2 regions of the Arthrobacter sp. SRS-W-1-2016 genome follow, and region 2 is predicted to be linked to the other one. Evidence: predicted binding sites of a transcription regulator. Region 2 holds the regulator's gene; the other holds the start of a gene.
The links. Region 2 encodes HrcA, which represses chaperone genes, less so after heat shock. Its sites were predicted from a motif close to TTNGCACTCGNNNNNNNCGAGTGCNAA; they were not measured.
Positions count from the first base shown of each region.

Region 1: BMF89_RS16425 (FmdB family zinc ribbon protein) is a predicted target of HrcA. The motif match lies at 7,770-7,796, and genes of this name have one in related genera.

Region 1 is NZ_MTPV01000064.1:32,658-47,385, forward strand. It holds gene BMF89_RS16405 (DUF3817 domain-containing protein) at 1-470, shown strand, start outside; gene guaA (glutamine-hydrolyzing GMP synthase) at 580-2,184, shown strand; partial or broken gene BMF89_RS16415 (AAA family ATPase) at 2,313-6,464, shown strand; gene BMF89_RS16420 (RcpC/CpaB family pilus assembly protein) at 6,505-7,341, opposite strand; gene BMF89_RS16425 (FmdB family zinc ribbon protein) at 7,444-7,707, opposite strand; gene BMF89_RS16430 (5-formyltetrahydrofolate cyclo-ligase) at 7,864-8,469, opposite strand; gene galU (UTP--glucose-1-phosphate uridylyltransferase GalU) at 8,587-9,492, shown strand; gene BMF89_RS16440 (GNAT family protein) at 9,547-10,119, shown strand; gene BMF89_RS22470 (hypothetical protein) at 10,203-10,376, opposite strand; gene BMF89_RS16445 (hypothetical protein) at 10,428-11,153, shown strand; gene BMF89_RS16450 (NAD(P)H-binding protein) at 11,175-11,960, shown strand; tRNA gene BMF89_RS16455 (tRNA-Ala) at 11,992-12,064, shown strand; gene BMF89_RS16460 (type I restriction-modification system subunit M) at 12,714-14,728, shown strand, end outside.
Region 2 is NZ_MTPV01000003.1:5,320-14,979, forward strand. It holds gene lepA (translation elongation factor 4) at 1-1,687, shown strand, start outside; gene hemW (radical SAM family heme chaperone HemW) at 1,766-2,995, shown strand; gene BMF89_RS00415 (DUF4870 domain-containing protein) at 3,050-3,463, opposite strand; gene BMF89_RS00420 (DUF3097 domain-containing protein) at 3,567-4,424, opposite strand; gene hrcA (heat-inducible transcriptional repressor HrcA) at 4,612-5,625, shown strand; gene dnaJ (molecular chaperone DnaJ) at 5,692-6,822, shown strand; gene BMF89_RS00435 (16S rRNA (uracil(1498)-N(3))-methyltransferase) at 6,825-7,601, shown strand; gene BMF89_RS00440 (GerMN domain-containing protein) at 7,615-8,502, opposite strand; gene BMF89_RS00445 (PhoH family protein) at 8,924-9,660, shown strand, end outside.

The DNA of each region.
Region 1 (14,728 bases), on a different contig from region 2:
CCGCCAAGCCAACCGCGGCCAAGAAGCGCCGCTTCGGCGGAACGACTGCCCAGATCCGCTCGGCCTTGAAATTCTACAAAGTCATGGCCTACCTCACCGGTACCATGCTGCTGCTCCTGTGCGCCGAGCTCGTTGCGCGCTATGTGTTCGGCGTGTATCTCTTTGCCGGCGGAACCAACGCAATCACCGGTCAGCCCTTCGGTTTTGGATTCGCGGATGCTGGGTCGAAGGCGGTCCTGGGTGGCGTCAACGTTTCCGTCGGAGTCCTGATCGTCCACGGCTGGATGTACGTGCTGTACCTCATCTCGGACTTCCGCTTGTGGTCGCTCATGCGCTGGCCGTTCATGAAGCTCATCCTGCTCGCCTTGGGTGGCGTTGTCCCTCTCATGTCCTTCATTGTGGAGAAGAAGTTCCACTCGGAGGTAGAGATGGAACTCGCCGCGAATCCGCAGGCGTCCAAGCGCTACTGACGGGCCCGCCACGGCGGGCATTGTGAGATCGCTAACGTCGGGCTGGTTTCCCGGCTTCACGACCGGCTTCAAGGTGCACCGGGGCATCCCGGCAAAGTAGGCTGTTACGGTGACTACTCCCACCGCATCCTTCAGTTCTGAAGCTCAGACTTCCCAGAAGCCGGTGCTGGTTGTTGACTACGGTGCCCAGTACGCGCAGCTGATTGCCCGCCGCGTCCGTGAAGCGAATGTGTACTCGGAAATTGTTCCGCACACGTTCACCACCGAGCAGCTTCTGGCCAAGAACCCGGCAGCGATCATCCTCTCCGGCGGACCTTCCAGCGTTTATGCCGAGGGTGCCCCGAGGGTCGGCGCGGACCTTTTCGAGGCCGGCGTGCCGGTCTTCGGCATTTGCTACGGTTTCCAGGCCATGGCCAACGCGCTCGGAGGCAAAGTCGCGCAAACCGGTTTGCGCGAGTACGGCGCCACCGAGGCCACCACTGTCGGCGAAGCCCGGTCCATCCTTGCCGGCGTTCCTGATTCCCAGAACACCTGGATGAGCCACGGAGACTCGGTTCACGAAGCTCCTGAGGGCTTCGAAGTCCTGGCTACAACTGCGGGCGCACCTGTGGCAGCTTTCGCGAACGAAGAGAAGCATCTCTACGGCGTGCAATGGCACCCGGAAGTAAAGCACTCGGCGCACGGCCAGCAGGTTCTGGAGAACTTCCTGTTCAACGGTGCCGGCCTGAAGCCCAACTGGACCACGGGCAACATCCTCGAAGAGCAAGTGGACCGGATCCGCCGGCAGGTCGGCGATTCCAAAGTCATCTGCGGCCTCTCCGGCGGCGTCGACTCGGCCGTAGCCGCAGCCCTCGTGCAGCGCGCCGTGGGCGATCAGCTGACCTGCGTTTTCGTGGACCACGGGCTGCTGCGCGAAGGTGAAGCCGAACAGGTCGAACGTGACTTCGTTGCCGCAACCGGCGTCAACCTCTATGTCGCCAACGAGCAGGAGCGATTCCTGTCGGCGCTGGCCGGGGTCAGCGACCCCGAGACCAAGCGAAAGATCATCGGCCGCGAGTTCATCCGCGCGTTTGAGGAAGCCGAGCGGGCCATCATCGCCGAGGCCGCGTCCGAAGGCGAGAGCATCAAGTTCCTCGTCCAGGGCACCCTGTACCCGGACGTCGTCGAATCCGGCGGCGGCGAAGGTGCCGCGAACATCAAGAGCCACCACAACGTGGGCGGTCTTCCCGAGGACCTGCAGTTCGAACTTGTTGAACCGCTCCGCGCCCTGTTCAAGGACGAGGTCCGCGCAGTAGGCGCCCAGCTCGGCTTGCCCCAGGAAATCGTCGGACGCCAGCCGTTCCCCGGACCCGGCCTGGGTATCCGCATCGTCGGCGAAGTGAACAAGGAACGGCTCGAGCTGCTTCGCAAGGCGGACGCCATCGCGCGGGCCGAACTCACCGCGGCCGGACTCGATAACGACGTCTGGCAGATGCCTGTCGTACTCCTCGCCGACGTCCGCAGCGTTGGCGTGCAGGGCGACGGCCGCACTTACGGACACCCGATCGTACTGCGCCCGGTTTCCTCCGAGGACGCCATGACCGCCGACTGGTCGAGGCTGCCGTATGACCTCCTCGCCAGGATCTCCAACAGGATCACCAACGAGGTTGACGGGGTCAACCGCGTGGTACTGGACGTTACCAGCAAGCCGCCGGGAACCATCGAGTGGGAATAGCATCCTGAGTGACCGGTCCCTGTTAGAGGGACCGGTCACTTTGTTTTTCCCCTCAAATCAGGGGTAATTTGCCTTTCCATCAGTGTTGCGGTGCGGACTGCCGGTGGATTCCCGCTACCCTCGAAAGTATGCCGATTTGGTCCAAGTCGTCTCGAGCTAGAACAGAAAAGAAGGCAGCGGTGTCAGTAGGTCAAAGCCACGAAGAGAGCTCCGTAGAGCTTCGGAAATGGCTGTCCGGGCTCAAACCCGTGACTGGCGCGGACACCATGCTGCGCTTCGTCAAGACGCCGGAAGGGTCGATAGACCTTAGCAACGGCCACCCATCAGGCCTGGCGCAGCTCCTCGCGGGGCGCCGCACCCGGCTTTCCACCTTGATCCGGGACCGCCAGCAGTATCTTGTTGCCGCCCGGGCTGCCAGGAACCTTCGCTCAAAGATTTTCGAACTGGGAAACGACCGGGGGATCGACGCCGGTTACCTGTCCTGCGGCACGGTCGTGTGGACCTCGGCCGTGGGCGGAAAGCCCCAACGCGTCTCCGCCCCCGTCATGTTGGCCGCCATCTCACTCACGGCGCGGCCGGGCGAAGACGACTACGAGCTGCAACTCACCGAACAAGCGGGCATCAACCCCGCATTGGTCCGGCATTTGAAGACCGTCCATGGCATCGTCTTTGACGTCAATGCCGTGAGCCGTATGGCATACAACACCGCACGACTTGACCCCCTGCCGGTCCTTGACCGTCTTGCCACGCTGGTGCAGCCGATCCACGGTGCCGAGGTCACCCCGAATCTCCTCATCACGACGCTGGCAGATCTGTCCGGGAATTTGGAAGACCCCTGGATCAACGAGAACAGCAGCATCGTTGCATCGCTGTTCGAAGCCGCCAACGGCGGGGACGTGGAACCTGAGCCCATCAAGTCCGGAAGGTTCCCGAACCTCGACGAGCGGGACCCTTCTGAAGAGTCGCTCCTCCTGGATGCGGACTCGGACCAGCAGTACGTCGTGGATGCCGTGCGGGCAGGCGATTCGCTGGTGGTCAGCACCCCGCCAGGCAGCGGCCAGACGCAAACGGCCATCAATGCCATTGGCGCCCTCGTCAACGAGGGCAAATCGGTGCTCGTCGTGGGCGACCGGCGAGCGAGCCTCAACGGTCTGGCGGGCCATTTTGAAGCCCTGGGCCTCGAGTCGATGGTCTTCAGGCCGGGCAACGGTGCCACTCCGCAGCAGCTCAAGGGCCAGCTCGTCAGCGCCATCATCCGCAACGAAAAGTCGCTGGAACCCCAGCTTGCCAACCTGCGCAAGACCTTGACCGAGCACCGGCATGCCCTCATGGACCATGTCGCGTCTTTGCACAACGTACGCCAGCGCTGGGGATGCTCGCCCTACCAGGCCATGCAATCGCTCGCGGAACTGACCGCCATCCAACCCGCTCCCGCCACGACGGTGCGCTTGAAGCGCAGTGTCTTGGACAACATCAAGGACCGGGCTGAGCTGGCTGAAAGATTGCGACGCGCCGCCGAGCTTGGCAGCTTCAGCCGGGCATCGACGTCGAGCCCCTGGTATGGGGCGCGCCTGGTCACCCGCAAGGAGACCGAGGAAGCGCAGCAACTGGCCAGTAGCGCCGCGGAACAACTTCCCCAACTGCGGGAACGGATGAACCAGCTCGCGGAACACTCCGAAATCCGGCTTGGGGCGAACTTCGCCGAATGGGGCGCTCAGCTTGAGCTCCTGATGGCGGTACGGGAAAGCCTGGACAAATTCACCCCGGACATTTTTGACCGGCCGGTCCACGATCTGATTTCGGCTACGGCTACCTCCGCCTGGCGCCGTGAGCGGGGCCTTGAGATGCCCTCGATGCAGCGCTCCCGCTTGCGCCGCGTGGCAAAGGAATATGTGCGCCCGGGTGTCCACATTGCGGATCTGCACAGCTCCTTGGCTCTCGTTCAGGAACAACGGGCCCTGTGGTCCCAGTACGCCACTACCCAGCGTCATCCGGCAGTGCCATCCGGCCTCGCGGATTTGGGCGCCAGCTACCGCGAACTGGACAGGGATCTCCGCCGTCTGGGAGATTGCCTCAAGCACACGGCCGCCGGCGGCGACCTGCACGCGAGCCGTTACGAAGAGCTCGTGGAACGACTTGAGCGCCTTGTCGCCGACACGGGCACCCTGGAAACGCTTCCCGAGCGCACGCTTCTGGTCGAGAACATGCGCGAGCATGGGCTCGCCGAGCTTCTTGCGGACTTGGCCGAACGGGAAGTGCCTGCCGAATCCGTTGCCGCGGAACTGGACCTTGCCTGGTGGCAGTCCGCCCTCGAAGCAATGATCAGCGGCGACGACTACCTCGCGATGTCCGACGGCGATTCCCTTCGCCGGCTTGAAGCCGAGTACCGTCTGGCGGACCACGCGCACATCGCCAGTGGAGCTGCCCGGCTGCGGTGGAGGCTCGCCGAAATGTGGCGGGCCGGAATCGCTGAACATCCCCGCCAATCGGAACTCCTGCGGAACCTGATCAAAGATGGCCGCGTAACCCTCTCGGCGCTGAGCGCCCAGGCACCTGCCCTCGTAGCCCGGCTCGTTCCCGTGTGGTCCATCAGTCCGTACTTGCTAACCAGCCTCCTGCCTGCCGAACAGAAGTTCGATGCGGTGGTGATTCTCGATGCCGAGAGCACGTCCTTGCAGGCTGTGCTGCCTGCCATCGCGCGAGCCCACCAAGTGATTGCCTTCGGCGACGCGAAGATCGGCAACGCCCGCACGTTCAGCGTTGCGGTGGAGCCGCCCATGGCCGGTGCCGCGAGCCAGGACACCGTGGACAGTGCGTTCAGTGCCTTGGCCCGGGTCCTGCCCACGTGGCAGTTGAACTGGGTGTATCGGGCGGTTGACGAGGACCTCGTGCTGCAGTTGAGCAAGAACTACTACGACGGCGGCCTGCGTCGATTGCCGGACGGCCAGTCCGTCACGGGGCTGGACCGCTCGGTGGTGGTTGAATACATCCCGGACGGCACCGGCCTGCCTGGCGCCGACCACGAGGGTGTCGAATCTGTCGCCGCCGAAGTGAACCGCGTAGTTGACCTGGTGTTTCAACACGCCAGTCTCCGGCCGCGGACCTCGCTCGCCGTGGTCACCGCAAGCCTGCGCCATGCCGCAAGGATCGGCGAAGCCATCCGGCTCCAACTTCCCAACTATCCGCTGCTCTCGGGTTTCTTCAACGCCGGCGCGGAGTCCTTCCGTGTGGTGGATCTGGAGCGCGCGCAGGGACTGGTCCGCGACCACATCATTTTCTCGCTGGGCTTCGGGCGCACCCCGCATGGCCGGGCGCTGCACAGTTTCGGCCCCCTGTCCGTCGAAGGCGGGCGAAACAAATTTGCCCTGGCTATGACCCGCTCCCGAAGGTCCATGCACGTCCTGAGCTGCTTCCGTCCGGAAGACCTCGATCTTGACCGGCTGGCCCACGGCGCCGTCGACTTCCATGAACTCCTTGACCGTGAACTGTCGGGGAACTCCGATCTGGGGACTCCGGCCACCAGGGCAGCCGCCAGCGAGCAAGCGCTCGGCGAGGATCCGTTGGTGGCGGATCTGGGCGAGCGGCTCCGAGCCCGGGGAGCGCGCGTGTGGCACCACTATGACGGGGTCCTGGACATCGCCGCGGCGGCCGATCCCGTGCACACGATCGGCCGGGATGACAGCGAAATGCCTACGCCGGTGGCCATTGAATCGGATGGCACGGAACGATACCGCCGCATGAGCGTCAGGGAGCGCAGCAGGCTCCGGCCACAGCTCCTGGAACGCCTTGGCTGGCGCTACATGTCGCTGTGGACCATCGAAGTATTCACGGATCCCTCGTCCTGCGCGGATCGCATTGGATCCTATCTGGGACTCGAGAAGCCTGTGGCGCCATCGTATGGTGATGTCCAGGATGGATTCCTGGACATCGATGTTGAACAATTGGAACTGAATAGCCAGGCGGAACCCTCCGCGGCCAGGTCCAGCGGCGCGCAAGGCGCTGGCTCGGGTCCGGCTATCCCCTAAGGAAACGCAATGGCGGAAAGCAAAAGCACTCATTCCAGGCCGCCCGCGGACACCAGTGCCGGAGCGGCAGACGCTGATACCGAGTTGGCCACGCAGGAGAAGGCAGAAGTGAAGCCCGCACCGGAACGGAAGCCGGCAGGAGAAGGTATTCTGCCCAAGAAAGCTTCCGAGGACGATCCGCGCCGTTGGGGCGATGAATCCAGCTACGACCATGACGCTTGGCTGAAGGAACAAAGGCCCCCGCACTGGGGCTGAATGGACCATCATGGTGGTGACTCTCCGGCGGGGTTTCGCACTACCGGTTACCTGGGGGACTGACGAGGACAAAGAACAGTTTCCCGCGTGTGGAAGCCCCGGCCAGGATTTCGGCCTGTTGCGGATTGGCAGCGACAACCACAAGGCCGTCCGCCTCGCTCGTGCCCAACCATTGGCCGGCCGTGCCTCCCTGTGCGGACGTCCACAAAACCGGGACCGCAGCCGCCAGGAGTTCTGATTTCCTGCCGGGCCCTTCGAACCCGTCGGCCGCGGTGAGCACAACGTTGACCAATTGGCCCGGCGAGATGAGTTGAATAGAAGCGCGATCGGCCATGCGCAGCGGAACGGCCGCCGTCGCGGGTGCGGTGCCGGTCAGCAGGCCGGGTCCCAGGATCTGCGCGTCTGTGGGGATCTGCCCCTTCTGCAGGGGCGAGGCGAGCTGCTTTCCCCTATAGGCAGTGCCGGGGGTGAGCGCCCCGGCTGGGATTCCGGCAGGAAGGACTTCGAGTGGTTTGAGGTCGGAATCAGTCAAACTGGACCCCGCAGGAAGATCCCGCTCGGCGGCCAGGACGATGGCTCGCTGCTCCGAAGCAGGAGTCAATTGATGGACTGCGACCCCGACCGCCACGCATAGCAGGAGTGCCACCACGAGGCGACGGTTGCGGTTCAGCCAGCTAGCGAAGGTGCGGTGCTTGTACTGTCTCTTGGGAGGACCCAAGTGGCCTCCGGCTTTGGAGGGGAAACCCCGAAGGCGGCGGGTGTGGGACGCGGCAATCGGCCCCAGCAGGCTATTGCGTGGAATCGATGAAGGCCTGGTTGGACCGAAGCCAAGCGATGCTGAACCGGGGCCTTGGGAAGCGTTCGGGGTTGCGGGCATGCTGCCACGCTAACCGGGCACTAAGGCGCATGGCAGGGCCTTACTGAGCTATGTGGAAACGGCGAGCTATGTGGAAAACCGGGGGCAACTGGAACCCAGGAATCAGCTCGCGGCAGCCGCAGGAACGGACGCCGGAGCCGGAGATGCGGCAGGTGCCGCGGGAGCGGCCGAAACAGTACTTCCCTTGGAGTCCCGGGAGTCGGTGCGGTAGAAGCCCGATCCCTTGAAAACAACGCCCACGCTGTTGAACTTCTTGCGCAACGATCCTTGGCACTCAGGGCAGTCGGACAGGGAGCTGTCCGTGAAAGCCTGAACGATGTCAAAGGCATGTCCGCAGTCTTTGCAGGCATAGGCGTAAGTGGGCACTGGTGATCCTCCTCCGGGACGAACTGCAGGTCCTGTGCTGCCGGGGCGGATTGTTCCGTCCATTAGCAGTCCCAGGGCCTGAGTGCCAATTCTATCATCCGGCGTCGGGACCGGTACTACGGAATGTGGCGAAGCAGACAGGCCGGTAAAGCCTCATCATGCGGGCCGAACGAGCTGGACGATCCGGTGTGGGGTGAGTGCCTCCGCCACCGGCTTGTCGAACGGTTCGGCCGGGATCGTCCCCGCAGGCAGTACTTCATGGTCGTAGACGACGGCCACAGTCGGCGGACGGTTCCCGTCGGCGTCGAGCTTGTCGAGGAGCCGGTCGTAGTAACCGCCCCCTTGGCCGATGCGGTTTCCACCCTCATCGACGGCGGTGGCCGGCAGGAAGATTCCGGTCGCATCCTTGACGACGTCACTGTCGAAACGTTCGCCCGCCGGCTCGTCGATCGGGGCATACTTTGAGCGGACAAAAGCGGTCTCCGGTGTCCAATAGACCCAGCTCAGACGCCGTTCCGGTTCGCACACGGGAAGGAGGATCCTGTGCCCGGCCGCATGGAGCGCAGCGAGCAAAGGCATGGTGGGCGGCTCGGCAGCCACTCCGAGATAGGCCGCGAAAGTCGCGGGTCTCCCATGGGCAACACCAGCCGCCCATGAAACGCCCCGGCGGGCAATCCCCGCTCCAGCCTCTGCGCGCTGTTGCCCGGTCAAGGAGAGCCGGCGCTTGCGGTGGTCCCGGCGGATGTCGTCTTTCAAAGTCACTTTTGCTCCATTTCCCGCTGCTGTGCGGCTCAGGGATGGGGAAGGAACGGTGTGCTCCTTTGGGTCCGGCCCGTTCCTTTTTGCCCATTGTCCAGTTACTTCCGTTAGATTAGTCCGGTGACTTCCAATAACTGCGCCGTCCGCAAGGCCGTTATCCCTGTAGCCGGACTCGGCACCAGGTTTCTGCCTGCCACTAAAGCCATGCCCAAAGAGATGCTCCCGGTAGTCGACAAACCGGCCATCCAATATGTTGTCGAAGAAGCTGTGAGCGTGGGACTCAATGACGTCCTCATGATCACAGGCCGCAACAAGCGTGCGTTGGAAGACCACTTCGACCGGGTACCGGCTTTGGAAGCGACGCTGGAGGCCAAGGGAGACATCACCAAGCTAGACTCAGTGCAGGCCACGAGCAACCTCGGCGACATTCACTACGTCCGCCAGGGCGACCCCAAGGGGCTGGGACACGCAGTGTTGCGTGCAAAGCAGCACGTCGGGTACGAACCTTTCGCGGTTCTTCTCGGCGACGACCTCATCGACGCCCGGGACACGCTCCTCAGCGACATGATCGAGGTCCAGCACAAAACCGGTGGATCCGTTGTGGCCCTCATCGAAGTCGAGCCCTCCCAGATCAGCGCCTACGGCTGCGCGGACATCGAGGACATCGGTGAAGACGGCTACGTCCGCATCAAGCAACTTGTCGAAAAGCCTGCGGCCGACGAAGCTCCGTCCAACCTGGCCGTGATCGGCCGGTACGTACTCCACCCCTCGGTGTTCGACGTTCTCGAGAAGACCGAACCGGGCCGTGGGGGAGAGATCCAACTGACGGACGCCCTTCAGGTCCTGGCTGCCGGCGAGGGTGAGGGCAGCGGCGTCTACGGAGTCGTCTTCCGTGGCCGTCGCTACGACACCGGAGACAAGCTCAGCTACCTCAAAGCCTGCGTCCAGCTCGCATGCGACAGCGAAGACCTCGGGCCTGGACTGCGGGAGTGGCTGCCGGGCTTTGCCGCCGGCCTCAGCAAGTAGGTCCTTGTGTGGGGGTCGGCCATATGGCCGGTGACGCTCGAATGCGGCGACCTCATGTTGCGTCCCATTCATTACCGGGACAAGAAGGAATGGACCGAGGTCCGCTCACGCAACAGTGATTGGCTGGCGCCTTGGGAAGCCTCCAACCCGGCCCCGGGTGGTCGCCTGCCCAACTACCGGCAGATGGTGGCTTCCCTCAACGCCCAGGCCCGGCAAGCGAGTGCGCTCCCCTTTGTGATCACGGAGCGTATTCCTGGATTCCAGGAGCCTAGGATCGTAGGGCAGTTGACGGTCTCTTCGATCATGTGGGGATCGGCGATGACGGCCACGCTTGGCTACTGGGTGGACCAGGCCCGGGCCGGCCGCGGAATAGCTCCCACTGCGGTTGCCATGGCCACCGACCATTGCTTCAAAGCCCTTGGCTTGCACCGGATGGAGATCAACATCAGGCCGGAGAACGGGCCGAGCCTGCGAGTTGTCGAGAAGTTGGGATTCCGCGACGAAGGGCGCCGCGAGCGTTTCCTTCACATCAACGGAGAATGGGCTGACCATCGAAGCTTTGCGTTGACCTCGGAAGAGGTCCCCGGAGGCTTGCTGGCCGCTTGGCTTCGGCACGGAGCCAACTAGCCGCTTTCGGCGAATAAGGGTCATAAGTCCATTGATTTGCCGACTCTCCGACGACACACCGTTGGCAATGCGGTGGCCTCCGGCTATTTGCTTCTACGGTTTTGATTGTGGACTTCCCTCTCAGCAGCTCGGTGATATTGGTCATTGCTGTCGCGCTGTGGATCGTTTGGGTTGCGCCATACATACTGCGGAATCGTCGCCAGCACATCCAGATGGCCGGTGACTTCCCAACAGATGTTATTGACGAAGACGCTCATGAACTGCAAGCCGGGGTGGTTCTGTCAATCACCCCTCGGCAGGAGAAAGCAATGGAAACCATGCAGAGCACCGCAACCGCATTGCCCGAGGTATCGGCCGGCGCCGGCGAACGGCGTGATGCTGCATCGGAAACAGCGGTCTTCAAAGTCAGATACGGGCGCTGTGCCCTTGCCCTTGCTGCCGTTCTCCTGCTGCTCGCGGCTGCCGTTTCCGGCGTCCTCCGCATTCTTGGCCTCGTTTCCGCGTGGCTGCCGCTGGGATGCATAGTCGGCGTGGTCGCGACCGTCTTCCTGCTTCGCCGACTGGCCATCCGGGACCGCAGGGCGAAGATGAACAAGGCCTTCCGGAACGCGATGGCTCCTCCAGCCGAGAGCCCCCGCGCAAGCGCTCCTGCAACGGACCGTCCGGCGACCAAGATTTTCGACGCCGAAGCCCACGCCCGTGAAGCGACGCGCCTGACCGCCGTCGAACTTCGTCAAGCCGCCCTCAATGTTGCTGTCGCCGCCGGCGACAACACAGTCCGGTTTACTGCGGAATCCAAGGAAGCTGAATGGCAGCCCGTGGACGTCCCCAAACCAACATACGTCGATGCCGCCAAGGCGCCGCGGCCCGCCCCCGAGCCCCTTGACCTGCCTGAGGCTCCCAAGCCCCTCGGCAAGCCGACGTTGAAGCCAGCCAGCGCACCGTCCGCGGGCGCGTCGGTCCAGGCGCAGCACGGCAAGCCCCAGAGTGGCCTCAGCAACCTCGACGACGTCTTGCAGCGCCGCCGGGCATAACCTCCAGTGACTACCGTCTGCGTGGCAGGTGGCACGGGACAAGTGGGCCGTGAAGTCGTCCGTTTGGCGCTCGACGCCGGGCTCGACGTGACGGTGCTGAGCCGCCGCCCGCCGTCGGGCGCGTCACCAGTCCATCACGACGGCGCGCGCTACTTTCAGGCTGACGTCACCACAGGTGCCGGGCTGGCCGAAGCCCTGCAGGGGGCCGATGTGGTGATCGATTGCTTGGAAGGGCAATTCGGAAGAGCGCGGAGGAAATTCGCCGACGGCGGCGCGCGCCTGCTCGCCGCGGCCACCGTTGCGGGAGTCCGAAAGGCCGTTCTCCTCTCGATCATCAATTGCGACCAGAGCAGCGCGGCGTTTTATGTCTCCAAAGCAGACAAGGAGCGGGTCTACGCACTCTCGTCGCTGGAGACGGTTGTTGTGCGGGCCACCCAATTCCACAGCCTCGTGACGGTGGTTTTCCAGGCGGGCTCGAAAGTCCGCCTCATTCCGGTCTTCAAGGGCGCGCGCTTTCAAACGATTTCGCCGGCGGATGTGGCGTCCGAGTTGCTTGCCGAGGCGTTGCGTGAGCCTTCAGAAGAGCGGCACCGGACGCGAACCATCGGCGGACCGGACATCCGGACCATGCGCGAACTCGCTGAGATCTGGCGCAAGGCGTCGGGCCGTGCCGGGCTTCTCGTGGAGGTGCCGTTGCCGGGGGAGATGGGCAGATATCTTCGGAACGGGCTGAATCTGGTCCCAAGCCAGCGGACCGGGACAGACACGTTCGAGTCCTGGTTGGCAAAGCGCGAAGATAGTTTGTAGCCTAGGGGCACTGGCAATGCACAGTTGACCAGGGGCTATAGCTCAGTTGGTAGAGCGCTTCGTTCGCATCGAAGAGGTCAGGGGTTCGAATCCCCTTAGCTCCACAGTGAAGGCCCTTTGACCTGCGGAAACGTGGGGGCGGAGGGCCTTTTACGTGGCTGATATGGGGGCTCACCCGACGTTTACCCGACGTTTTGGGATGAAAACTTGTGGCAGACGACGCCGATCTTTGAAGGTGCTCCTTTAGGTCTGAGGCCGGCTGCGGACTCGATTTGGCCATTCCGAAAATCGAGGCTGTTGCTCCCGACCTTTTCCGGGTACGGCTAGTCACCTTCGAAAACGAAGCTCAACGAAAGCCGGTGTCCCAATCGGAATCTCAACGGTCCTGTCAATCCACCATGCGCGCTCAGAGAGCAACCTGGTTGCCTGGCTGTCCTACGTATTGCCGGCGTAGACCAGAAGCAGGGTAGGACGGCGCTGCCCGAGCGCTTTGAGGGGTCATGGGCGAGTAGACCGACCAGTTGCTCGGGTCTTCCCTCGCATGCGCTCCCTTGTACGACGACACCTTCCCGGCGGTGCAGCCTAGCGTGCCCGGTAATGTCAGAGGCAGCAAGTACGTTGGTATCAAGTGTTATGCGTCGCCCCGCGACTGCGACGGGGCAAATGGAGTGAATGAATGAATAGCGTGTGCCAACAGAACTCAACCGGACATCAGCCGGTAGCCGAGGCTACCCGATCGGCGGTGGCGTGGTAGTGGCTCTCAAAAAGTCGGACCTGTACAGCTCGCTTTGGAAGAGCTGCGACGAACTGCGTGGTGGCATGGATGCCAGCCAGTACAAGGACTACATCTTGACGATGCTGTTCGTGAAGTATGTCTCAGACAAAGCTAAGACCGATCGGAATTCGCTGATCGAGGTCCCTGCCAGAGGCTCATTCGACGACATGATCGCACTCAAGGGCGACAAGGAAATCGGCGACAAGGTCAACAAGATCATCGCCAAGCTCGCTGAAACCAATGACCTGCAGAAGGTCATCGACCTCGCCGACTTCAATGACGAGGAAAAACTCGGCAAAGGCAAAGAGATGCAAGACCGGCTCTCCAAGCTAATTACCATCTTCCAGGAACTTGACTTCCGTGGCTCCAGGGCTGAGGGCGACGACCTCCTTGGGGACGCCTACGAATACCTTATGCGTCATTTCGCCACTGAGTCCGGCAAATCAAAGGGACAGTTTTACACGCCGGCAGAGGTCTCACGCGTGCTCGCGAAGCTAATCAGCGTGACTCCGGATACGCCGCGTTCAGCCACGGTCTACGACCCGACCTGTGGGTCCGGTTCGCTGCTGCTTAAAGTTGCGGCCGAATCACGCAACGGACTGACTGTCTATGGCCAGGAGAAGGACAACGCCACGTGGGCGCTGTCCAAAATGAACATGATCCTGCACGGCAATGAGATCGCTGACATCCGCAAGGGCGATACGATCACCAGCCCGCAGTTCACCAAGGGCGGCAGCCTCGATACTTTCGATTTCATCGTGGCCAACCCGCCGTTTTCTCTCAAGTCTTGGAGCAACGGCCTGGAGAACGAATTCGGCCGCTTTGAATACGGCACACCACCTGAAAAGAACGGTGACTACGCATTTCTTCTCCACGTCCTGAAATCGATGAAGAGCAGGGGCAAGGCCGCGGTCATCCTTCCCCACGGTGTCCTTTTCCGCGGCAACGCGGAAGCCACCATCCGCAAGCAACTCCTAAAGCGTGGCTTCATTAAGGGCATCATTGGCCTTCCTGCCAACCTGTTCTATGGCACCGGCATCCCGGCCTGCATCATCGTGCTCGACAAGGAAAACGCCCAAAGCCGCACTGGCGTCTTCATGATCGACGCGTCCAAGGGCTTCCTGAAAGACGGTAACAAGAACCGCCTTCGTTCCCAGGACATGCACAAGATCGTCGACGTCTTTACCAAGCAGGAGGAACTTGTGCGCTATTCGCGCATGGTGCCCCTATCTGAGATTGGCAATGACTCCAACGACTTCAACCTCAACATCCCGCGCTACATCGACTCCTCCGAACCTGAAGACGTCCAGGACCTTTATGCGCATCTGCACGGTGGTATCCCGAACCGCGACATTGATGCCCTAAGTGCTAGCTGGGACGCCTTCCCGTCGCTGCGGCAGCAGTTATTCAAGAACACCGATCGTGTGGGATACAGCGAACTGATCGTCGATATCTCGGAGGTGCAGCAGGCCATCCTGGATTCGGATGACTTCTCCGGATTCTTCGACAACGTCCGCGCTGAACTTGCGGCTTGGCACACCGCTCACCGCGCTGTGCTGGAATCAATCGACGAGAACACGAAGCCCAACGATCTAGTCGTCGAACTAGGCGACGACCTGCTATCCCGCTTCAAAAGCACGGCACTGCTGGATGAGTACGACATCTATGAGCAGCTCATGACGTACTGGCATGGCACGATGCACGACGACATCTTCCTGGTCATGCACGAGGGCTGGCTGAACGCAGCCAAACCACGCAAGACCATCGAAGACAAAGACCGCAAGATTTCCGAAACCCCGGATCTCGTGGTCGGAGCGGGCCGATCGGCTGTCAAGTTCAAGATGGACTTGATCCCGCCCGCTTTGATCGTGAACCGCTTCTTCGCGAAGGAGCAGGCACACATCGACGAGCTGACTGCCGTCGCGGACCAAGCTGCTCGCCAGATCGAGGAGCACACGGAAGAGCACGCCGTCGAAGAGGGGCTCCTCGCCGA
Region 2 (9,660 bases):
GGACCGCATGGATATCGAACGCGAACGTGGCATCACCATCAAGTCCCAGGCTGTCCGCATGCCCTGGGAACTTGACGGCGCCAGCTACGCCCTGAACATGATCGATACTCCCGGCCACGTTGACTTCACCTATGAGGTTTCCCGTTCCCTGGCGGCATGCGAAGGCGCTGTCCTTTTGGTGGACGCCGCTCAAGGCATCGAGGCCCAGACCCTGGCCAACCTCTACCTGGCGATGGAAAACAACCTCACCATCATTCCGGTGCTCAACAAGATCGACCTCCCGGCCGCCCAGCCCGAAAAGTATGCGGCGGAACTCGCCAACCTGATCGGCGGCGACCCGGAGGACGTGCTGCGCGTATCAGGCAAGACGGGTGTCGGCGTTGAGGCCCTCCTGGACAAGATCGTCCGCGATCTTCCAGCCCCTGTCGGCGATCCCGACGCACCGGCCCGCGCCATGATCTTCGACTCCGTGTATGACACATACCGCGGCGTGGTCACGTACGTCCGCGTCGTGGACGGCATGCTGCACCCGCGCGAGCGAATCCAGATGATGTCCACCCGTGCCACTCACGAGCTCCTGGAGATCGGTGTCAGCTCTCCGGAACCCACCCCCTCCAAGGGTCTGGGCGTCGGCGAAGTAGGCTACTTGATCACCGGCGTGAAGGACGTCCGCCAGTCGAAGGTCGGCGACACGGTGACCAACCTCGCCAAGCCCGCTTCGGAATCCCTTGCAGGCTACGCCGATGCCAAGCCCATGGTCTTCTCCGGCTTGTACCCCTTGGACGGCACGGACTATCCCGTGCTCAGGGATGCCCTCGAGAAGCTGATGCTCAACGACGCAGCGCTGGTGTATGAACCGGAGACGTCTGCCGCCCTGGGCTTCGGTTTCCGCGTGGGCTTCCTTGGCCTGCTGCACCTGGAAATCACCCGTGAGCGCCTTGAGCGCGAGTACAACCTCGACCTCATCTCCACTGCTCCCAACGTTGAATATGAGGTCACGCTGGAGGACAAGCGGGTCCTGCACGTCACCAACCCGAGCGAATACCCCACCGGCAAAATCGCCGAAGTCCGCGAACCGATGGTGTCGGCCACCATCCTGGCGCCCAATGAGTTTGTGGGCGCCATCATGGAACTGTGCCAGAGCCGCCGCGGCGTTATGGGCGGCATGGACTACCTCTCCGAGGATCGCGTGGAAATCCGGTACCGCTTGCCGCTGGCCGAGATCGTCTTCGACTTCTTCGACATCCTCAAGTCCAAGACCCGTGGCTACGGTTCGCTGGACTGGAAGGCCGACGGCGAGCAGGTCGCCGACCTGGTCAAGGTGGACATCATGCTCCAGGGCGAGCAGGTTGACGCTTTCAGCGCCATCACCCACCGCGACAAGGCTTACGCCTACGGCGTCATGATGACGGGCAAGTTGCGCGAGCTCATTCCCCGCCAGCAGTTCGAGGTGCCCATCCAGGCAGCCATCGGCTCGCGAATCATTGCCCGTGAGAGCATCCGCGCCATCCGCAAGGACGTCCTTGCCAAGTGCTACGGCGGTGACATCACCCGTAAGCGCAAACTTCTGGAAAAGCAGAAGGAAGGCAAGAAGCGCATGAAGATGGTGGGCCGGGTGGAAGTTCCACAGGAAGCGTTCATCGCAGCCCTGACCACCGACGAATCCAAGGACAAGGCCAGGAAGTAATGGGGCTGTTCGCCCGGAACACTGCGGGACCGGCGCACGCTGTAGCGGTGCGCACAGGACAGCCACGAGGGGAAGTCTGTGCCTAGCGTTCTTCCCCTCGGGGATCCGGCACCTGCGGACGGCCTTTTGCCGCCGCAAGTGCTTGACGGCGTCGATTCACGGAAGTTTGGACTCTACGTCCACATACCCTTCTGTGCCGTGCGTTGCGGTTATTGCGATTTCAACACCTACACGGCCACGGAGCTTGGCGGCGGCGCTTCCCAGGACGCCTACGCTGCTACTGCCATTTCGGAAGTGGAGTTCGCCGTCCGGGCCATGGACGGCTCCGGGTTGCCGCAGCGCCCCCTGAGCACCGTGTTCTTCGGCGGCGGCACCCCGACCCTGCTCCCTGCTGAAGATCTGGCACTCATCCTGACGGCCGCCGTCGGGCGCTGGGGCCTGGAACCGGGAGCCGAAGTCACCACTGAAGCCAACCCGGACTCCGTGACGCCGGAGTCCCTCCGGCTGCTCGCCGACGCCGGCTTTACGCGGATTTCCTTCGGCATGCAGTCGGCGGTCCCTCATGTGCTCAAAGTCCTGGACCGCACGCACACACCGAGCCGGGTCCCCTTGGTGGTCCAGTGGGCGCGCGACGCCGGCCTTGCCGTGAGCCTCGACCTTATCTACGGCACTCCCGGTGAGTCCATGGCTGATTGGCAGGCGTCCCTGGAGACCGCCTTGTCCTACGCCCCGGACCACATCAGCGCCTATGCGCTGATTGTGGAAGAAGGCACCAAGCTGGCCGCACAGATCCGGCGCGGAGAAGTTCCCGGGATCGACGACGACGACCACGCCGCCAAGTACGAACTCGCCGACCAGCTGATCAGCGCCGCAGGGCTGGACTGGTACGAGGTCAGCAACTGGTCCCGCACTCCCGAACAGGCGTGCAAACACAACCTTGCCTACTGGCGGGGAGACGATTGGTGGGGCATCGGGCCCGGTGCGCATTCCCACATGGGCGGCGTCCGCTGGTGGAACGTCAAGCACCCCACCGCCTATGCCAACAGGCTTGGTAGCGGGGCCTCACCGGCCGCTGGACGCGAAACGCTCGACGCCGGAACCCGGGAAGTGGAACGCATCATGCTGGAGGCGCGGCTCGGCACCGGGCTTCAAGTCGACGCGCTCGACAAAGTGGGCCGTCACGCCGTCGCAGGCCTCATTGCCGACGGCCTGGTTGAACCCGCAGCGGCCTTCCAAGGACGGCTGGTCCTGACCCTCAAGGGCCGGCTGCTCGCAGATGCCGTGGTCCGCCGGATCCTTCCGGACTAGCGTCCGGCGCGGACGGCGGGCGCGCGAACCGTCATAGGCACCCGCGAAGAGCGGCTACTTGATCCAGCGCAGGTTGAAGCGGTAGCGGTGCGGCTGTCCGTGGTTGACGCGGATTCCAGCGGACACCGAGAAGCAGGTCACCGCGACCCAGATTCCCGTGGCAAGGACCGCGAACAGGTTTCCCACCACCGGGAGCAAGACGAGAATGTTGGCGAGCACCGCGGCAATCGTCGGCGGCAAAGTGAAGTTGAGGGCTTCCTTTGATTCCTGGGCCGTGAACGGACCACGTTCGCGGAAAATCAGGTAGATCAGGAGCGACGGAACACATCCAAGGATCCCGCCGAAGTGCGCCAGGGTTGCCCATTGCCGGTCTTCCGACGCGGTCAAGGGCAGCGCGTTGGCAGGAACGCCGCGGTACTGGGACTGGCCCGAGGCGCCGTCCCGATCGTCAGGAGCGTTGTCTGCCACAGTTTCTTCCTTCGAGTATCTATAGGTGCGGTGTTGCTGTCCCAGAATACTTGCTCGGCACGGGATCGGACGACCACGTCCGGGCCCGGAGGCATCCAAACCATCATGCGACGGTCAGGAAATCGATCACTTCCTCCACGCGACCCAGCAAAGACGCTTCCAGGTCGGCGTAGCTATGGACGGCGCCCAGAAGCCTCTGCCAACCCAGTCCCACGTCTTCGGCCGTCTCGTGCGGCCAACCGAACGACCTGAGGATGCCGGTCTTCCAATCCGTGCCGCGCGCTACGGTCGGCCATTGTTCGATCCCCAGCACCTTGGGCCGGATTGCCTGCCAGACGTCCACATACGGGTGACCGACGATCAGGACGTTTCCTTTGGCGCCCGGCAACGTCATGGCGTCGGCAGCGATGCGCGACTCCTTCGAATCCGGCACCAGGTGATCCACCAGGATTCCGAGCCGGCGGCCAGGGCCGGGGGAGAAGGCGGCGATGGCCGCCTTGAGATCGTCCACGCCGTGCAAGGGCTCGACGACGATGCCCTCCACCCGCAGATCGTCTCCCCAGACCTTTTCCACAAGCTCGGCGTCGTGCTTGCCTTCCACCCAGATCCGGCTTGCCTTGGCGACCTGGGCCCGCTGGCCGGCCACCCGGACGGAACCCGACGCCGTCCTGCCCGGTTGCGACGCGCCCTTTGCGGCCGCCGCGCGCGGCATCGGCGGGAGGAGCTTCACCGCTTGCCCTTCCAGCAGGAATCCGAAACCAAGCCGGAACGATTTCGCTTTTCCCCGCCGGTCCTCAAGCACCACGATGTGCATGCCTCCGGACTTCTCCACCCTGGTCACGGCCCCGACCCAACCGGACTGCACGTCCTCGAGCACCATTCCGCGTTCAACGGGCACTTCAGGCAGTTGCCGCTTGGCCGGCGAGGAGAGGTCTTGCGGGCCCCAATTGTCGTAAGACACGGTCTTCACACCACTTTGCGCTAAGGGATCGGTCACGGTCCTTGGCATTCCGCCGGACCGCGCGGGCATCATGTTCGCCGCGAGCGGTACCAATGCTAACAACGAGGTGGCTCATACTAGACTTGTTAGCACTTGGGCATGTTGAGTGCTAACTGTAGAAGTACCGGTTGTTGAATGGAGGTGGGCAGTGAGCGAACCACGCAAGCTTGAAGTGTTACGCGCCATCGTGGAGGACTACGTTCACTCCCGCGAGCCTGTCGGCTCCAAAGCCTTGGTCGAACGGCACCATCTGGGAGTGTCGAGCGCCACCATCCGCAATGACATGGCCCTCTTGGAAGAGGAAGGCCTCATTGCGGCACCGCACACCAGTGCAGGCCGCATCCCCACGGACAAGGGCTACCGCCTGTTCGTGGACCGCATTTCCGAGGTCAAGCCGCTGTCGGCTGCGGAGCGCCGGGCCATCCACTCGTTGCTTGAGGGCCCCGACGACGTCGAGGACATCCTGGAGCGCACGGTCCGGCTCCTGTCCCAACTGACCAACCAGGTCGCCGTCGTCCAGTATCCGCACCTGAGCCGCGCACGCGTCCGGCACATCGAGTTTGTCCTTTTGGCACCGCGCCAGGTCCTGGTAGTGCTGATCGCGGATTCGGGCAAAGTGGAACAAGGCGTTGTGCACGCAGCTGCGGACACTGCCGACGAAGAGCTCATGACGTTGCGCGCGCGATTCCTTGGAAGCATTGCGGGCTCACAGCTCGACCTCATGCCCCAAGTCCTTCCCTCGGTGGTGGCCTTGTGCCCGCCGGCGCTCCGGAACCTTGCAGGCGCCCTTGCCCACGGTCTCCAAAGGCTCGCCGACCGGAGCCGCGATGAACGCATGGTCATGGCCGGCACGGCCAACCTGGCCCGCTCCAACGTGGACTTCCCCCTGAGCATCGGCCCTGTCCTCGAAGCGCTCGAGGAGCAGGTGGTCATGTTGCGGCTGCTGTCGGACATGGCGGAAGACCCCCGGGGAGTCACGGTGAGCATCGGCCGCGAAAACCCCTATGACGGCCTCTCCGAGGCTTCGGTGGTTGCCACGGGCTACGGTCCGGGCAGCAGCGCCAAGATCGGCATTCTTGGACCCACCCGCATGGACTACCCCAACACCATGGCGGCCGTCCGTGCCGTCGCACGCTACCTTTCCCGCATTCTGGGCGGTTGACGGCTTCGGCTGGAACCGCCCCGCAAGAAACGCAGTGTACCCGTAATAAAGGAAGAGATACCGACTTTGAGCAGTCACTATGACGTTCTGGGCGTCTCGTCGGAAGCAACCGGCGAGGAGATCAAGAAGGCCTACCGCAAGCTTGCACGTAAGCTCCACCCCGATGTGAACCCCGGGGCCGGCGCTGCGGAGGAATTCAAAGCCGTGACCCACGCTTACGAGGTCCTCTCCGACCCCCAGAAGCGCCGCGTCTACGACGCCACAGGCAACGAGAACGGGACGGACAACGGTTTCGGCGGCGGCTACGCAGGCCAGGGATTCGCGTTCCAGGACATCTTCGACACCTTCTTCGGCGGAGGAGGTGGCGGCATGCAGGGGCCCGCATCACGTATGCGTCGCGGGCAGGACGCCCTCATCAGTGTGCGCATCGACTTGCGCGAGGCTGTCTTCGGCGTCAACAAGAAGCTTGAGGTGGACACTGCTGTCATCTGCCCCACGTGCGAGGGCTCATGCTGCCGCGCGGGCACCCACCCGGAGCGCTGCGACATCTGCGGCGGCTCGGGCCAGGTCCAGCGGGCCGTGCGCTCGATCCTCGGCCAGGTCATGACCGCGGCACCGTGTGGATCGTGCGAAGGTTTCGGCTCGATCATCAAGGATCCTTGCAATGAATGCAACGGCCAGGGCCGCATCCGCAGCCGCCGTTCGCTGACCGTCAAGGTGCCGGGCGGCGTCGCCACCGGAACCCGCATCCAGCTGTCGTCGCAAGGCGAAGCAGGTCCTGCGGGCGGGCCTCCCGGCGACCTCTACGTGGAGATCCGGGTAAACAGCGATTCCACCTACCTTCGTGAAGGCGACGACCTTCATGCAACGCTCAGTGTTCCCATGACCGCCGCGGCATTGGGCACGGAACTGCAGCTTGAGACCTTCGACGGCCCCCAGGAGATCGACGTCAAGTCCGGCACCCAGTCCGGCGAAGTCATCACCCTTCGCGGGCTGGGCGTCACCCACCTGCGCGGCTACGGCAGGGGAGACCTCAAGGTGCACCTGCATGTGGAGACGCCCGGCAAGCTAGACGCCGCCCAGGAAGAGCTGCTCCGCCAACTGGCCAAATTGCGCGGAGAGCAGTTCACCGAGGGCAAGCTCGTGGCCAGCGGCGGTATGTTCGCGAAGCTGCGGGACAAGCTCGGTAACCTGTAGCGGTGAGCAACCCCGTATTCTTCACCGCTGCCGGAACCTTGGACGGACTCGGCACCGGTGACACTTTCGTGCTCGACGGCGCCGAAGCCAGGCACGCTGTCACGGTCAAGCGCCTGGAAATCGGCGAAGCGGTCGACATCGCCGACGGTGCGGGTAAGCGGCTCACGGGCACCGTGGCCGGATCCGGGCAGGGTACCTTGACCGTCCTTGCCTCCGCCGTCCAGGAGGAAGGCCGCCCGGCCGTGCGGCTTGTGCTGGTCCAGGCGCTGGCGAAGGGCGACCGTGACGAGCTTGCCGTCGAGACGGCAACGGAACTCGGTATTGACGCCGTCGTGCCTTGGCAGGCCGAGCGTTCGATCGTCCGCTGGAAGGGCGACCGGGCTGCCAAAGCCCACGCGAAGTGGCAATCCGTCGCCACCGCGGCCGCCAAGCAAGCGCGGCGCGCGTGGATTCCCGAGGTGCGTGCCGCCGTCGACGGCTCCGGGCTGGCTGCGGCGGTAGCCGCGGCTGACCTGGCGATCATCCTTCACGAGGACGCGAAACGTCCCTTGCGCGACGTCCTGGAGAATTGGCGCGGCGGGATTTCCGGCGAGGACACCGACGCGGGGCGGGAAGTCCTGCTCATCGTCGGCCCGGAGGGCGGCATTTCACCGCGCGAAGTGACCAAGCTCAGCGACGTCGGCGCCGTCACCGCACTCTTGGGCCACCACGTGCTTCGCTCGTCGACGGCGGGTCCTGCCGCCGTCGTACTGGCCAGCGACATTCTAGGGCGCTGGTAGGAAGACCCCTCGATCAGCGGACGTTGAAGGAGCGGGTATCCGTCGGGACGTCGGCGTCGTTGGGACCGACCAAGGAGACCCGCAATTCATAGCGGCCGGCTCCGAGCCCCACGGTGAGGCTGAAGACGCCACCCTGTCCCGGTACGGTCGAAGCGGTGGTCTGCCCGGCCAAGTAGGACGATTTGTCGCCGTTTGAGTTCTCCCGAAGGATTTGCCAGTGCAGTTTCTTCGAGGGGTCCGTGCTCCGACCATTGAACTTGACCGGACCGGCAGGCAAGGTCAGGTCCTCCTGCGGGTCGATGATCCATACGGGTGCCACCACGGTGGCGTCGCGGACCATGGGGTCGCCGAGCTTGACCTGCCCGAACGCCATATAGTCTGTGTGCCCGTCCACCAGGATGGCCACTTTGATCTGCTGTCCGGCATCGATGAGGCCTGAGCTCGCTGCCGCGGCAGTGGCGGTATAGACGAGTTGCTGGATCGCCCGCTGCGCCATCCCGCCGTCGAGATTGGAATTGAACGCGTCACGGGAAACATCCACCGTGACAACGTTCTTACCGGAAATCGTGGTCGCCAGGCTGCTCGGATTCTGCCACGGCGTGAAGTAGTCGTGATCCAACGGCTTCTGGGACATCATGATCCGCAGGGCTGTGGTGATGGGGTTCTCGTTGCCCGGGTTGTCACGGAATTCGCGGTACAGGAACGTGTCCGTGTCGCTGCGGCCGATCCAATACACAGGGATCTTGTTCGAGGCCTGCGTCGTTTCGAGCGGAGCATTGCTGTCGGGGGCTGCCTGCAGGGCGACTGTCGGAGTGGGGACCGGCGTCGTGGAACCCTGTCCCGTGCGATCTGCGATGCAACCCGACAGGAACATGGCAGCCGTCAAGGCGGTCACAAGCATGGCGGAACGTTTCCGGATGCGAGTGCCGTGTGGAGTGACGGCTGGCCTGGTGATGGTGGATTCCTGCTCGTGTTCTGCCGCTGTGGTGCGGGGGAGTCGTGCGCCCGGTTTCGGGCACAGGGGCATTTTTGCCCATGAATCAGCTTGTCATAGTCCCGCGGACGCCGGTTGGCGTTTCGATACTCCGACGGCGAACTGCAATCCGATTGATACGAGGTCGATGCCGAGTTGATACCAAAGCGCACGGATCCGCCGCCCTGCAGCCCCGACGGGCACGGCCCGGAACCATCCGGGAGACTGGCTGGCGTAGGATTGAAAGCAATCCGAGGCCCGCGATCCTGCGCCCATCCAGCACACGGACATCGGAGAAAATCGATGGACATCACCAAGCCGGAGGAGCACAGGCCGCAAGGCCAGCACTATGACAGAATCATTGAACGGGCGGCCCAAGGCCGGCAGCGTTGACACAGGTCCGGCCGAGTTCCCGCACTCTGTCCCGGGCGCCCGGACGGAAGTTGTCATCTTCGACAACTCGGATCAGATGGTTCAGACCCTTGGCAGCCATGACGAGGCGTTGCGCTACATCGAAGCCCAGTTCCCCGGTGTCGACTTTCATGTGCGTGGCAACGAGCTCTCCTTCAGCGGCCCGTCAAGCGATGTTCCCCGGATCATGCGCCTCCTGGAAGAAGTCCGCGGCCTGGTCGGCAAGGGGACGGTCATCACACCGGACGTCCTCCAACAGCTCGTCTCCTTGTTGCGCAGCCAGTCGCTGCAGAACCCCGTGGAAATCCTGACCCACAACATTTTTTCGAGCCGCGGGCGCACCATCCGCCCCAAAACGCTGAACCAGAAAAACTATGTCGACGCCATCGACGACAACACCGTGATCTTCGGGATCGGCCCGGCGGGCACCGGCAAGACGTACCTGGCGATGGCAAAAGCCGTTCAGGCTTTGCAGCTCAAGGAAGTCAGCCGGATCATCCTCACGAGGCCTGCCGTCGAGGCAGGGGAACGCCTCGGCTTCCTGCCGGGAACGCTGAGCGACAAGATCGACCCGTACCTCCGTCCTTTGTACGATGCCCTGCACGACATGATGGACCCGGAATCGATCCCGCGGCTCATGGCGGCCGGGACCATTGAGGTGGCACCGCTTGCCTA